3 regions of the Marinobacter shengliensis genome follow, and region 1 is predicted to be linked to each of the others. Evidence: predicted binding sites of a transcription regulator. Region 1 holds the regulator's gene; each other region holds the start of a gene.
The links. The regulator sigma-54, encoded in region 1, starts transcription at its own class of promoters, with help from an activator protein. The targets are predictions, from matches to a motif close to ANTGGCATNNANNTTGCTNT.
Positions count from the first base shown of each region.

Region 1 (4,889 bases):
AGCCACGGTTCTCGCCACCGTCTTCCTGATGTGGCAGAACGAGGAAGGTGACAGTGTGCGGGGCGATGCCGCAGAACTCAGGGGCCCGTCGGAACCCGACAGTTTTATCATCGAGGGCCGCTACACAACCTGGGACGAACACGGCAACCTGAAGATGTCGATATCCAGCCCCCGAATTGAGCAGTTTGAAGACACCAACTACGCCACCATGAATGCCCCAAGAGCCAGGATTTTCAGCGAACAGGCCACCCCACCATGGATAATCGAAGCGGATGAAGGTAGCCTCCGGCAAGACGATGATCAGGTGACCTTGACGGGCAACGTTGTCGTACTCCGGCAAACCGGCGACTCTGAAGCCACTCTGAAAACCGAATCACTGACCCTGGATAACCGCCAGGGCACGGTATACACCGATCAACCGGTCACCATTACCGAACCGTTCGGCGTTACCCAGGCCAATGGCATGAAAGCCTGGGTAAACGAACGCATACTGGAACTCAACTCCCGGGTGGAAGGGCAATATGAAACCATCAGGTAAGCGCACACACCGACTGCCGGTCATGCTGGCCGCACTGATGCTGGCCAGCCCGGCAACCGCGTTTGATCTGGATTCCGACACCCCCATCAAGGTCAGCGCTGATTCCGCCCGCCTGGACGATACCGAAGGGACCGCCATCTACACCGGTGACGTTGAACTGGTCCAGGGGGCCACCCAGCTGAACGCAGAGCGGGTGGTGCTGTACCGAAGCCCCGAAGGTCTCAGCCGGATTGAGGCGAGCGGCGAACCCGCCCGATATCGCCAGCCGGCACGGGAAGGTGAAGCCATGACAGACGCCCGGGCACGGACCATCACCTGGTCAGCGGCGGAAAACCGGCTGACGTTCGAGCGCCAGGCAGTGATTGAACAAGGCAACAATGTGTTCCGGGGCGACGTCATCCAATACGACACCGTGCGCAGGGTGGTCACGGCAGAAGGCGGCACGCCTTCGGAAGAAAGCTCTGGCCGGGTGGAAATGGTGATTCAGCCTCGCGGCTCCAGCAACCCCACAGACGAATAGGTTACTGATGGCAGTTCTCAGGGCCAGCAACCTGGCAAAAAGCTACAAACAGAAAAAAGTGGTTCTGGATGTGTCTCTGGAAATCCGGTCCGGAGAAATCGTAGGCCTGCTCGGCCCCAACGGTGCAGGGAAAACTACCTGTTTTTACATGATTGTCGGGCTTGTACCCTCCGACCGCGGCCGAATCACCATTGACAGCCAGGACATCACGCCCCTGCCCATGCATGGCCGGGCACGCAAAGGCATCGGCTACCTGCCCCAGGAAGCCTCGGTATTCCGCAAACTAACCGTGCGCGACAACATCATGGCCATTCTGGAAACCCGAAAAGGCATGAAACGGCCGGAGCGGGAAGCCAAACTTGAGGAACTGCTCGAGGAATTTCACATCACCCATATCCGGGACAGCCTGGGTATGGCGCTGTCCGGTGGTGAACGGCGGCGCGTCGAAATCGCCAGAGCGCTGGCCATGGAACCTGCGTTTATTCTGCTGGATGAGCCCTTCGCCGGGGTAGACCCGATTTCAGTCAGTGACATCAAGCACATCATTCGGCATTTGCGGGACAAGGGCATTGGCGTGCTGATCACCGATCACAACGTGCGGGAAACCCTCGATATTTGTGAAAACGCCTACATTGTCTCCGGCGGCCATATCATCGCCTCCGGCAATGCGGAAGCCATCCTGGCCAACCAACAGGTCAAGGAAGTCTACCTGGGTGATGAGTTCCACCTGTGAGCGGAAGAAAACCCCTCGACGACCGAGGTCTGATTGTTTTGATGATCTGTAGCAAGTAAACTCGGCAAAGAACTTGCTTATACTGATACCAGTGAGCGGCAAGTAACCAGCGTATAACAATTTTTTTGCCTGACAGCAGGCAACGTCACTACCGGGACACCCTTGATTTATGGATCTTGAGCCATGGTTATGAAAGCCTCATTACAGCTTAAGATGGGCCAGAGTCTGACCATGACGCCCCAGCTGCAACAGGCCATTCGCCTGCTTCAGCTTTCCACCCTCGACCTCCAGCAGGAAATCCAGCAGGCACTGGAATCCAACCCCATGCTGGAAACCTCCGAGGATGACGATCAGTCTGACACCCCCGATACGGATGACGATACCCGGGACGAACATAAAGACCGGGATTCCGACCACGATGAACCAGCCACTGAGGCTGCCTCTGACTGGGATGAAAACGAAAATGGCCCGGACTGGGCTTCCGAAAACGACATCCCGGATAACATCCCCGACGACCTGCCCGTAGACACCGCCTGGGACGATATCTACCAGTCTGCACCGGCGCCAGCCAGCAAAGGGGATGACGAGAACGAGTCGGATTTCGAAACCCGCAATTCACCGGCCGAGACCCTCCAGGACCACCTGGAATGGCAGCTCAACCTGACCCCCATGAGCGAGCGTGACCAGGCAATCGCCCACGCCCTGATGGACGCTGTGGATGAGCGCGGTTACCTGACCTCACCGATTGAGGAAATCCATTCCGGCCTGCAGGACGAAACTGAAGAAGACCCCCTTGAACTGGACGAGGTAGAGGCGGTCCTGCACCGGCTACAACACTTCGACCCGCCGGGCGTGTTCGCCCGGGACCTGCAGGAATGCCTGCTGATTCAGCTCAACCAGTTGCCGCCAGATACCCCCTGGCTTCGACAGGCCCGCCTGGTGGTTACCCAGTTCCTGCATTTGCTGGGCAACCGGGATTACGCGCAACTGCTGCGCCGCAGCAGACTCAAAGAAGATCAGTTGCGCGAGGTTCTGGCCCTGATTACCAGCCTCAACCCTCGCCCGGGTGATGTGGTAGACCGAGCGGAGCCGGATTACGTGATACCGGACGTCATCGTCCGAAAACACGAGGGCCGGTGGCGTGTTGAGCTCAATCCGGAGATCGCCCCGAGAATTCGGGTCAACGCCAGCTACGCATCACTGATCCGTCGCGCCGATAGCAGTGCTGATAACACCTACCTGCGGGATCAACTGCAGGAGGCCAAGTGGTTCATTAAAAGCCTGCAAAGCCGCAATGAAACGCTGCTGAAAGTCGCCACCCGGATTGTTGAGCACCAACAGGGTTTCCTGGACCAGGGGGAGGAAGCGATGAAACCGCTGATCCTCTCGGACATCGCACAGGCCGTGGAAATGCACGAATCCACCATTTCACGGGTCACCACTCAAAAGTATATGCACACACCCCGCGGCATTTTCGAGCTGAAGTACTTTTTCTCCAGCCACGTCAGTACCGCTGAGGGCGGAGAATGTTCCTCCACCGCTATTCGTGCGATGATCAAGAAACTGATTTCAGAAGAAACTCCAAAAAAGCCGTTGAGCGATAGCAAGATTGCAGCCATGCTTGGAGATCAGGGCATCAATGTGGCCCGGCGCACCGTTGCCAAATACCGGGAGGCCATGCACATCCCTCCTTCAAACGAGCGCAAGAGACTGGTTTAACATTTTTCCGGTGCATGAGGCACCGGACACGTAGCCCGGTGGCAACATCGGCATGATGACAACAGGAGACGCCTATGCAACTCAACATTTCAGGCCATCACGTAGAACTGACCCCTGCACTGAAGGATTACGTCAACACCAAGTTCGAGAAGCTGGAGCGTCACTTTGACCACATCAGTAACTGTCAGGTGACGCTGGAAGTTGAGAAGGTACGTCAGATGGCTGAAGCCACCCTGCATGTCATCGGTGGCGAGATCCACGCAAAGGCTGAGAGTGAGGATATGTACGCCGCGATTGATTCGCTGGTGGACAAGCTGGACCGCCAGATCCTCAAGCACAAAGAAAAGAACGTAGACCGGATGCACGGCAACGGCTGAGCGCGCTCATCGCGCCACCGTACCGGGTGTTTCAATGATACGAGCTGCGGCGGGGCATACCGGCCGCAGCCTTTTTTTTACGGAATCACAGTCGATCCATGAGCGATACATCCCTGACCATCGACAACATTCTGGCTCCCGAACTGACGCTGTGCCGAGTGCCAGCCTCCAGTAAAAAGCGGGTTCTGGAAACCATCGCAGAGCATATTCATCATCAGGATGAAATCCTCAGCGACACCGAGATTTTCAGCAATCTGGTTTCTCGCGAGCGGCTTGGCAGCACCGGTATCGGCCAGGGTATTGCCATACCCCATTGCCGCCTGGAAGGGCTGGACCGTGTGATCGGCGTGCTGATGACGCTGGAAGAGAGCATCGACTTCGATGCTATCGACAATCAGCCGGTCGACCTGGTGTTTGCCTTGATCGTGCCCAAAGAAGCCACCAGTGAACATCTGGAGCTGCTAAGCCAGTTGGCCGAGAAATTCAACGACAACGGGTTCTGTGAACAGCTTCGCCAGTGCCAGGATGCAGCATCCCTTTACCAGCGCATGACCGCGGCATCCTGATAAGCAGTAGCACCAACAGAAGCAGGCAGGAGCGTCCATCATGAAACTGATCATCGTCAGTGGCCGATCCGGGTCCGGTAAGAGTACCGCGTTGCATGTGCTCGAAGATCTGGGTTTTTATTGCATCGATAACCTTCCCATCGGACTGCTGTTCCCGCTGACCCGGGAAGCGGCGCAACAGGAAGCGCCGGGGCGGCTCCGGAAAATGGCCGTCAGCATCGACGCCCGCAACCTGTCTGCCGAACTGGCCAACTTCGAACAGATCTATCGCCAGCTTCGCGATGCGGGAGTCGTTGTCGAGATTATCTTTCTGGATGCCGATGAGCAGTCCCTTCTGCAACGGTTCCACGCCACACGCCGAAAGCACCCGCTGAGCGATGACCGTACTTCCCTCCGAGAAGCCATCACCAACGAAAAGGCACTGTTGGAACCGCTG
Region 1 covers NZ_AP028062.1:2,971,141-2,976,029, forward strand. The annotation lists gene lptC (LPS export ABC transporter periplasmic protein LptC) at 1-538, shown strand, start outside; gene lptA (lipopolysaccharide transport periplasmic protein LptA) at 522-1,058, shown strand; gene lptB (LPS export ABC transporter ATP-binding protein) at 1,066-1,791, shown strand; gene QUE75_RS13600 (RNA polymerase factor sigma-54) at 1,975-3,510, shown strand; gene hpf (ribosome hibernation promoting factor) at 3,585-3,887, shown strand; gene ptsN (PTS IIA-like nitrogen regulatory protein PtsN) at 3,986-4,453, shown strand; gene rapZ (RNase adapter RapZ) at 4,494-4,889, shown strand, end outside.

Region 2 (4,889 bases), 600 kb from region 1:
CGGGGCGGCAAACAAACTGATGGTAGAGGATGTCAGGGGATGAACCGCGAAGCGATCTGTGACCGCTTCGGTCTGAGGCATACGGTCTGTCAGCACGACGTCGAGTTCTTTGCGTTTGAGACTGAGCAGCAAATCTTCCGCGCGACCTGTCCGGCAATCCAGGTTGACTCGCCTGTTCAGCTTCAGAGCCGGCTGCAACAACTGAAAAGCAATCAGCTTATGAATTGACGCCGAAACGCCGGCCGCTAATCTCAGAGGGCGATCAGCGGGGGCCAGACGCAAGGTTTCAGACAGCTCCCCAGTCAGTGCAAAAATGTCGTTGGCGTAGGACTGAACCAATTGCCCCAGTTCAGTCAGGACCAGACGCCGCCTTTCCCGGCTGAACAACTGCCCTCCGACTGATTCCTCGAACGTGGCAAGCTGGCCACTCAGGGTTTGCGGCGCAAGATCGAGCAGCTCGCTGGCTTTGGCAATCGAGCCCTCACGGCTGATGACCCAGAAATAATAGAGGTGCCTGAGATTGAGCTGATCCATGGCGTAAACCTAGTTTGTGGTGGCTCTTCGTGACCGCAGCAACCAAACCGACATCAACACACTGTGCAGCACCAATAATGGTACCGCCACCAGTAGCAGGCTTGCCCAGCCAACCGAAGCCAGTACAGCGCCAGCACTCAAGGCCGCTGTCGCCTGAGCCGTGAACACCATCATGTCATTCAGGCCCTGCACACGGAAACGCTCAGACTGCTGGTAACCCTGGGGCAACAGGGTTGTCCCGCCAACGAACAGGAAATTCCAACCCACGCCCAGCAGCAGTAACGCCCACAAATAATGATGAAAGCTGATACCGCTGGCCGCCAGCAGAATGCACGCCAGGTAGGCCAATAATCCCGCCGCCATCATCAAGGGGATGCCGACAACACGGGTCAGCCAACCAGAAATAAGAGACGGAAGATACATGGCCATAATGTGTAACTGAATAACCCGCTTGGCATCATCCAGATCATGACCGGCCATTTCGGTCATGCTCAAGGGGGTTGCAGTCATGATAAAGCTCATCACCGCATAGCCGATGGCGGCGCCGCTGATAGCCGTCCACACCAGCGGATTTGCCAGTATCTCCCTGAGCGGGCGACCCCCGCCAACCACGGTTTCCGGGACCCGCTCTGCCTTGGCGCGATACCCGAACGCAAGAATGATAAACGCCAGGGCCTGAACAACGGCCAACCCGACCCAACTGTAAAGGAACGGGAAGGATTCAGATTTCCCACTGCCCAGGCTAGCTACTTCAGGCCCCAACCAGGCCGCAACCAGGCCTCCCAGCAGCACTCTTGCAGCTGCCGAGCCGGCCATGTCCGGCGCTACCGACTCCATCGCCGCAAAGCGATACTGGTGCACCACGGCCAGGCCCGAACCGCCCAGAACGGCAGCAAGGCACATCAGGGTAAAGTGCGATTGCCAGGAAGCGTACGCACCCAGCAAACCTGCGAGAATGCCTGCAAGTGCGCCGAAAAGCATCACCTGTTTGCGCCCTATCCGCTCCATCAACCATGTCGCCGGCTTTATGGCCAGAACCGTGCCGACCACCACCAGCCCGACCGGCAAGGTTGCCAACTCTGGCGCAGGCGCCAGCAGTCGTCCCTGAATAGAGCCAATAAATACGATAAAAGGCGCGGTGCACATGGCCAGCGCCTGGGCCGCCACCAGCACCCAGACATTCAACGGCATGGATTATTTCTTCCTGTAGATAATGCCGGGATGGCATTGAACCATTTCGTACAGATCAGGCAGGCCGTTCAGGGATTCAGAGGCGCCCAGAATCAGGTAGCCACCCGGATTCAGCGCCCCGTGCATGCGGGTAAGAATGTCCTTTTTGAGGTCTGCGGAAAAATAGATCAGCACGTTCCGGCACATGATGATATCGAATTTGCCGAGCATATACCGCTCAAGCAAGTTGAGTTCTTTGAACTCCACCATGGCCTTGATCTGCGGTTTGATCTGCCACCCGCCGTTAGGTGATGGCGTAAAAAACTGCTTCTGCCGCTCCGGGGAAAGCCCGCGACCTATCGCAATCATCTCATATTCACCCCGCCGGGCCACTTCCAGCACGCTTTTGGAAATATCGGTCGCGGTGATCTTTACGTCACGCAGCTTGCCGGGGCGAATGCGCCGGAATTCGTCCACCACCATGCCTACCGAGTAGGGCTCCTGCCCGGTTGAGCAGGCGGCAGACCAGACACGAAGCGGTTGGAGCGAATTGCGCTCGGCGAACTCCGGCAACAGCTTGTCCTGAAGAATACGGAATGGGTGGTTGTCCCGAAACCAGAGGGTCTCGTTGGTGGTCATGGCATCGATAACCAGCTCACGCAGGCCGCTGCGCCCCACCCGCTTCAAGCGATCGAGAAGCTCACCCAGTGAATTCAGGTTGTTCTCCTCAAGAATCCTGCGTAGACGGCTCTTCACCAGGTACTGCTTGTTGTCACCCAACAGAATGCCACAAGCGTCCTGCAGGAATGTCTTGAAGGCTTCGTATTCCTGAGGCGTAATTTCCGCTTTCATTGGATCTCTATCGTGGGTAAGTCCATGAGCCGAGGCATCAATTCTGGTCAATAATTTCCATCACGCGCTCGGCAAGCTCATCCGGGCTGAATTTCGCCATAAAATCATCGGCACCGACCTTCTGAACCATCGCCCGGTTAAAGACGCCACTCAGGGATGTATGGAGCATCACATACATGCCGCTGAGCGCCGGATTCTCTTTGATTCTGGTAACGAGGGTGTAACCGTCCATCTCCGGCATTTCCACATCGGAAATGATCAACGATAAGTGGTCTCGGGCAGTGGAACCATCCCCCGTAATCTCCTTGAGGTAGTTCAACGCCTGTTTACCGTCATTCTTGGTGACCACTTCCATTCCGATCGCGGTCAGGCAGCGCTCGATCTGGCGCCTCGCCACAGACGAATCATCAACAACCAGTACCGGCAAATGCCCGGGCACACGCTCGGCGCTGCGAGTTTTCAGCTCTTCGGTGACATCTTCCCTGAGCGGAGAAACTTCTGCAAGAATCTTTTCTACATCTATGATTTCTACAAGTTTGTCATCAATTTTGGTGACCGCCGTCAAGTACACATCCTTGCCAGCCCCCTTGGGTGGCGGGAGGATATCTTCCCAGTTCATATTCATGATCCGGTCGACACCAGTCACCAGAAAGCCCTGAGTTTTACGGTTGTACTCGGTAATGATGACAAAGCTTGTTGCCAGCTCTTCCTGTGGAATGCCTGCCATGCCAATGGCCATGCTCAGGTCGATGATGGGGATGGTCTCGCCACGGATATGGGACACGCCCCGAACCACCTGGCGGCTGTTAGGAATCGATGACAATTTCGGGCATTGAAGGACCTCCTTCACCTTAAAAACGTTGATCCCGTATAGCTGCCGCCCCCGCAAACGGAACAACAACAGCTCAAGCCGGTTCTGACCAACCAACTGCGTACGCTGGTTAACGCTGTCCAACACCCCTGCCATAACTTTCTACTCCCGGCATGCCAACGATCGGCACAGAATTTGCTCAGTTATTATTAAACAACTTGCTTACGCGAACCCGGACCAAAACATTGACGCCGGGTGTCCAATCAGGGTTAACGGCCCCAGCGCCATTTTCCTTAACGGAACTCGCGTAAATATGCCTAACTGACAGCATAGGACAAAGCAGTGCAGATGCGAACCATCTTTTTAGCGACCTTTTGCCTATCGACCCTGGGCCTGAACGCCGCGGCTGCGGCCACCACTGCAAGCGAGATACGCGATGCCGCCGGTCAATTTATCGAAACCTGGGCCGACGAGCAGCGCCAGCAACAGTACGAGGTGAACTTCACCGTCGGCAGCATCGACAGCCGGCTTAGCCTAGCTGCTTGCGAACAGGCACTCGAAACCGCGTTTACCAACGATCCCCTAAGGACCACATCGCCATCGGTGATGGTGTCCTGTGCCGGGGAGCGGCCATGGCGGATGTTCGTCACAGCCAGTGTCGAAGTACACGGCCCTGCCCTTGTGGCGGCTCGGCCTCTGGCCCGCGGTGAGCGCATCAGCGGTGAACTTTTGCAGGAAAAACAGGTGCAGATCAACGCCAGCCGCCGGGGCATTCTCACAGATATTGAACAGGTATCCGGCATGCTGGTGAGGCGACCAGTTAATGCAGGGTCGGTGCTGACGCCAGATCTGCTCGAAGCTCCCAATGCCGTTGAGCGGGGCGATCATGTTATCATCACCGCCAAATCCGCGGTGTTCTCGGTCAGTTCCCGAGGCAAGGCGCTGGCCAGTGCCAGTGTCGGCGAGCAAGTGATGGTTGAGAATCTGCAATCAGCACGCACGGTTCGGGCAACGGTCACGGCTCCTGGCCGGGTGGAAATTGCCATGTAACGGAAAATCCGTGCCCAGCGGCAAATTTTTTCCGTTTTTTTCTAAAGGTCGGCTAAACGCTGCCGTTAAGCAGATATAAACTCGATTCCGCCGCCTCTGAAGGTGGCCACAGGCAAGCAGGTATCCTTATGTCAGTTGACTTAAATGGAATTGGCCCCGGCCAGGTCAACACCACCAGAACCACGGCCGACAAAGCAACAGGCAGCCAGAGTACGCCCTCCACGGCTGGAGAGCAGGCAAAGGCTCAAAGCACGGCTGCCCGCGGCGACAACGTCAGTCTCAGCAATCAGGCCAAAAACCTGAAGCAGCTGGAACAGAAACTGGGCGATTACCCGGAAATGGACGACGACCGCATTGCGCAGATTCGCGCAGCACTGGAAGATGGCACCTACAAAATTGATGCAGAGAAACTGGCCCAGAAAATGCTTGAGATGGATAAAAGCATTTTCGGGTGAGTAAAACATGGCTGCAA
Region 2 covers NZ_AP028062.1:2,367,576-2,372,464, forward strand. The annotation lists gene QUE75_RS10875 (LysR family transcriptional regulator) at 1-534, opposite strand, end outside; gene QUE75_RS10880 (MFS transporter) at 544-1,725, opposite strand; gene QUE75_RS10885 (CheR family methyltransferase) at 1,729-2,556, opposite strand; gene QUE75_RS10890 (chemotaxis protein CheV) at 2,594-3,523, opposite strand; gene flgA (flagellar basal body P-ring formation chaperone FlgA) at 3,716-4,417, shown strand; gene flgM (flagellar biosynthesis anti-sigma factor FlgM) at 4,546-4,872, shown strand; gene QUE75_RS10905 (flagella synthesis protein FlgN) at 4,880-4,889, shown strand, end outside.
Region 2: the regulator sigma-54 is predicted to act here: its motif matches at 3,550-3,569, upstream of flgA (flagellar basal body P-ring formation chaperone FlgA).

Region 3 (4,889 bases), 1.6 Mb from region 1:
TGGGCCAGATAGAGCAGATGAAGATCACGAAGATGGCCGACGCATCCGAATCCTGGATGATGAACAGGGCCAGCGGCATCCAGGCCAGGGGTGAGATCGGTCGCAGCACCTGGATGTAAGGGTTGAGCGCCTTGTACATCAGCGGTGACATGCCGATCAGGAAGCCCAATGGCAGGGCAATCGCCATGGCCGCCAGATACCCCGTCAGCACCCGGTAAACCGAGTAGGCCAGCTGAATGCCGATGCCTTTGTCATTGGCACCCGCGTCATAGAACGGGTTAGACAGCTCCGCCCAGGCCACTTTGATGACTGCTGATGGCGGCGGCACACGAGATTCTGACCCCGAGACGCCCATCAGCAATTCATACTCTGACGTAGCCTCCGTCGCCGCGGGCGGCTGGGTGGCCATTTCCCACATGCCAAGTGCCAGGATCAGGAAAGACACCGACAGCAGTGCTGCCCTCACATTCAACGAGGCCATGATCAAATCCTCCCGATGGCGAAGCTACGGGCATACTCTTCCGGTGTTTCCGGATCAAAGGTTTTGCCCATGATGGTGTGGGTTTTGTAGGTTTCGGTGGGTGCGCTGTACCCCATCTCGCGCATCAGCTTGCCGGTTTCACCCGCCAGGTAGACCTGCTCAGCAATGCCCTTGTAATCCACATCGCCCTCAATGTAGCCCCAGCGTTTCATCTGGGTCAGAATCCACACGCCCATGGAATGCCACGGGAACGGGTCGAAATCGATGCGGTCGGGCACGTTCTGCACCTCGCCCAGGCCATCGGCGTAGCGGCCTGTCAGCACTTGCTGGATCACCGGTACCGGCTGGTTCAGGTAGTTCCGCGGGGCAATGGCCTCGGCGATCTCTTTGCGATTTTCAGGCTCATTGGAGTACTGGGTGGCGTCGATGATGGCGCGCAGCAGAGCGCCGTAGGTATTCGGATTCTGGCTGGCAAACTTCTGGCTGCAGGCGAAGGCGCAGCATGGGTGCCCTTCCCAGATATCCTTGGTGAGCATGTGAATGAAGCCAACCTTCTCCCAAACCGCTCGCTGGTTGAACGGGTCTGGTGACAGGTAGCCATCCAGGTTGCCGGCGCGCAGGTTGGCGACCATCTCAGGTGGCGGAACCACCCGGATCTGAACGTCTTTATCCGGATCAATGCCGTTTTCAGCCAGGTAATAGCGCAACAGGAAGTTGTGCATGGAGTATTCAAACGGCACACCAAACTTGAAGCCCTTCCATTGCTTAGGGTCACGCTTGTCCATGTGGTCCACGTGCAGCACGATGGCCTGGCCGTTGATATTCTCCACCGCTGGCATGATGAATGGCTCCGGCGTGGAACCGGCGCCCATAGTCATGGCCAGGGGCATGGGAGTGAGCATGTGTGAGGCGTCGTATTCACCCGCCAGTGACTTGTCCCGAGCCACGGCCCAACCGGCGGTTTTGGTGACGGTGACGTCCAGGCCATAGCGCTCATAAAACCCCATCGGAGCGGCCATAATGATGGGCGTGGCACAGGTGATCGGCACAAAGCCAACGTTCAGCTTGGTTTTCTCCAGCTTGCCGAGCGACTCCTTCACCGCCGCCTTGGCTTTGTCCATGGGGAACACGGAGCCCAGCAAAGCGGCTGCGGTCCCTGCCCCCATCATCTTCATAAAGCTGCGGCGGCTGTGATCGTTATGGCCGAACACGGAGCGCACCACAGCGCTTTCGATGGCACGGTCCATCATGGCTTCGGAATCCATCCCGGCCGCAGAGCCTGTGGCTTGCTCGCCCCCTGTCTGGCGAAGGTTCAGCGATACAGACGGCAGGCTGTCACCAGGCTTACATTCCGGGCAACCACAGGTTTTCGCGTGGATCAGTGACTGGTCGCCGTCAAACGGGTTTCCAAGGCTTTTGGTTGTCATGGTGCACTCTCCCTACTCTCAGATAGTTTTTTTGCACTCTTGCGGTGCAACTAAGACTCTGGTTCTGCCCGGCCAGAATTTGGCCTTGGCAAACAGCACGTTCTGAGATGACTATTGCGGGGTTCGTGCCAACTTTATGAAAACCTCTACCTCATTGTTTTTATGGGGTTTAATACAAACGAATGCTAACCCGGCGAACTACGATATTTCGTAAACCACGATTTCTCGTAGCGATCGCTTCGATTTTTCGTAGTTGGCACAGGCTTTGTTTGGGTTTTACCGTCACTCAAGCGGAAGCCCGGCATGAACCAGCCCGAACGCATCGAAACACACCAATGGATCAACCACCTGCCAGAGGCTGCCCTTCTGGTGGACGCGGGCCAGGACCTGATCCTCGCTGCCAACAGCGCCATGGCACGAATGGCGGGCACCGACAGGCAATCCATTGCCGGCATGGCATGTACCCAGCTGTTTGCTGACCAGCGGCCCCAGCTGATCAATTTCACCGAAGAAACCCTGTTCCGCAGCCACAGCTGGAGCCGCGATTTCCACCTGAAACACCGGGACGGCCACACGGTTGAACTGGAAATTTCTTCTTCCTGCGTGGGAGAAGCCGAATCGCAAACCCTGTTACTGCTGCTGCGTGACCGACGCCAACTGAGAACCCTACGCGAACGCCACGAAGCCAATCACTACCACCGGGGCGGTTTGCTGGAGTGGCGGCGAGTGGAAGAACTGTTCAAGGATATGGAGCGGGAGAACCAGCTGATTCTCCACGCCGTGGGCGAAGGCATTTACGGGGTAGACGCCGAAGGCCGCACCACCTTCGCCAACCCTGCCGCCGAGCGCATGCTGGGCTGGCGAATGGATGAACTCATGGGGCGGGTAATACACCGCGTGGTGCACCACTCCCACGAAGACGGCAGCCTGTTCCCACTGAAAGAATGCCCCATCTACGGCGCTTTCCGGGATGGCAGCATCAAGCGCGTTGGCGACGACTGGTTCTGGCGCAAAGACGGCACCGGGTTCCCGGTGGAATACACCAGCACCCCGATCATGGACAACGGCCACCCGGTGGGTGCGGTCGTGGTTTTCCGGGATATCTCCTCCAGACTGCAAGCCCAGAAGGAACTGCAATCAGCACTGGAAGAAGTCGAAAGCCTGAAACGCCGGCTGGAAATGGAAAACGCCTACCTGCAGGAAGAACTCAGCGCGGAGTTCCACTTCCACGAAATCCTCGGCCAGAGCGACGCCATCAAAGCCATCGTGCGGCGCATCGGCATGGTGGCCCCGACAGATGCCAACGTTCTGATCACCGGCGAATCCGGCACCGGCAAGGAGTTGATTGCCCGCGCCATCCACCAGGCCAGCACCCGCCGAGACCGCCCGCTGATCCGGGTAAACTGCGCGGCCATTCCAAAAGACCTGTTTGAGAGCGAGTTCTTCGGCCACATCAAAGGCGCCTTCACCGGCGCCGTGAACGACAGAATCGGCCGATTCGAACTGGCCGACGGCGGCACCCTGTTTCTGGATGAAGTGGGTGAAATCCCTTTGGAATTGCAGGGCAAGCTGTTGCGGGTGCTTCAGGATCAGCAGTTCGAACGCGTGGGTGAGAACAAGACTCGCGCCGTCGATGTAAGAGTGATTGCCGCCACCAACCGGGATCTAAAAACAGAGGTACAGGAGAAGACCTTCCGGGAAGATCTGTATTTTCGCCTCAATGTCTTCCCTATCGAATCCATTCCCCTGCGCAGGCGGCTTGAAGATATTCCCATGCTGGCCCAGGAATTCCTGAACCGGGCCTGCCAGAAGTTCAACCGGCCACCGCTGGTTCTGACAGAACGAGACGTGGTGACCCTCAAGGCCTACCACTGGCCGGGCAACGTTCGGGAACTGGAAAACGTCATCGAACGCCAGGTGATTACCGCCGATGGCCGCCTGGATCTGGACCTTCCCGGTACCGAGACTCCTGCGCATGCCGCAGCAAACTCAACGCCATCGCGCCACTACGACAGTGAGTTGTTGACCGAGGTAGACTTGAAGGAGCTGGAGAAACAGAACCTGATCAAGGCGCTGAAAATGACGGGCGGGCGCATCTTCGGAGACGACGGGGCGGCGGCACTTCTTGGCATCAAGCCAACGACCCTCAATTCCCGCCTGGGCAAGCTCAAGCTTGATGCCCGGCAGTTTCGGGCTTCTTGAGTGTTGACTTGGGTTTCTGAGTTGGGCTCCTAGCCTGTTTGGTTTGCGGGCGGGTACGCGGGGTATGGGGTATTTTTCTTCTGGGAAAAACAACTCGCTGCGCTCAGACATCTTTTTCCCTGCCAGAAAAATACCCCATACCCCCCTACCGACGGGCAGCACAGGAATACCGAGGGTAAAAGAAAAGAAGGTATCCCGAAGTGCGCGTGACCGTTGCACCGAGTCGAGCCTTTCCCTTCCTGAGTGCAAAAACGACAAGTGCTTTTATCAAGCGGATGCCCGCCAATGCCAGCCACCCCGAAAGCCCGCCCGCAAATTCGAAAGGCTGGGAGCCCAAATAAGACCTCACCTCCACACCCAGAGGGCTACTAACCAAAACCAAGCTGGCTGAGCGCGTAGGTGACTACAATCCAGAGCAACACCAGCACCGGCAGAAACCGCCCGACCAGGTACATACGCCACTCCCACCAACGGCTTTCTGTTCCAAGAACAGTGCGAATGCGTTGGGGCGGGATGAACCAGCAGAACAATGCGGCACCGAATACTCCGGAGAAGATAATCACGTTGCCACCAGCCACACGATCAATAACGTCCAGCACCGGCTCACCGGCAATGGTCCATTCAAGGGGCGTGAAACTGAGTGCTGAGGCGGTACCAAGCACTAGCATGACAACCGTTACGATACTCACTGCGGCAACGTTACTCAGCCGGAACTCCTCCGCCACCGCGGCAATCATGACTTTCAAACCGGCGAGGCTGGAGCTGAATGCGGCCATGAA
Region 3 covers NZ_AP028062.1:1,367,798-1,372,686, reverse strand. The annotation lists gene ntrB (nitrate ABC transporter permease) at 1-481, opposite strand, end outside; gene QUE75_RS06350 (ABC transporter substrate-binding protein) at 484-1,908, opposite strand; gene QUE75_RS06345 (sigma 54-interacting transcriptional regulator) at 2,212-4,110, shown strand; gene QUE75_RS06340 (sodium-dependent transporter) at 4,479-4,889, opposite strand, start outside.
Region 3: the regulator sigma-54 is predicted to act here: its motif matches at 2,161-2,180, upstream of QUE75_RS06345 (sigma 54-interacting transcriptional regulator).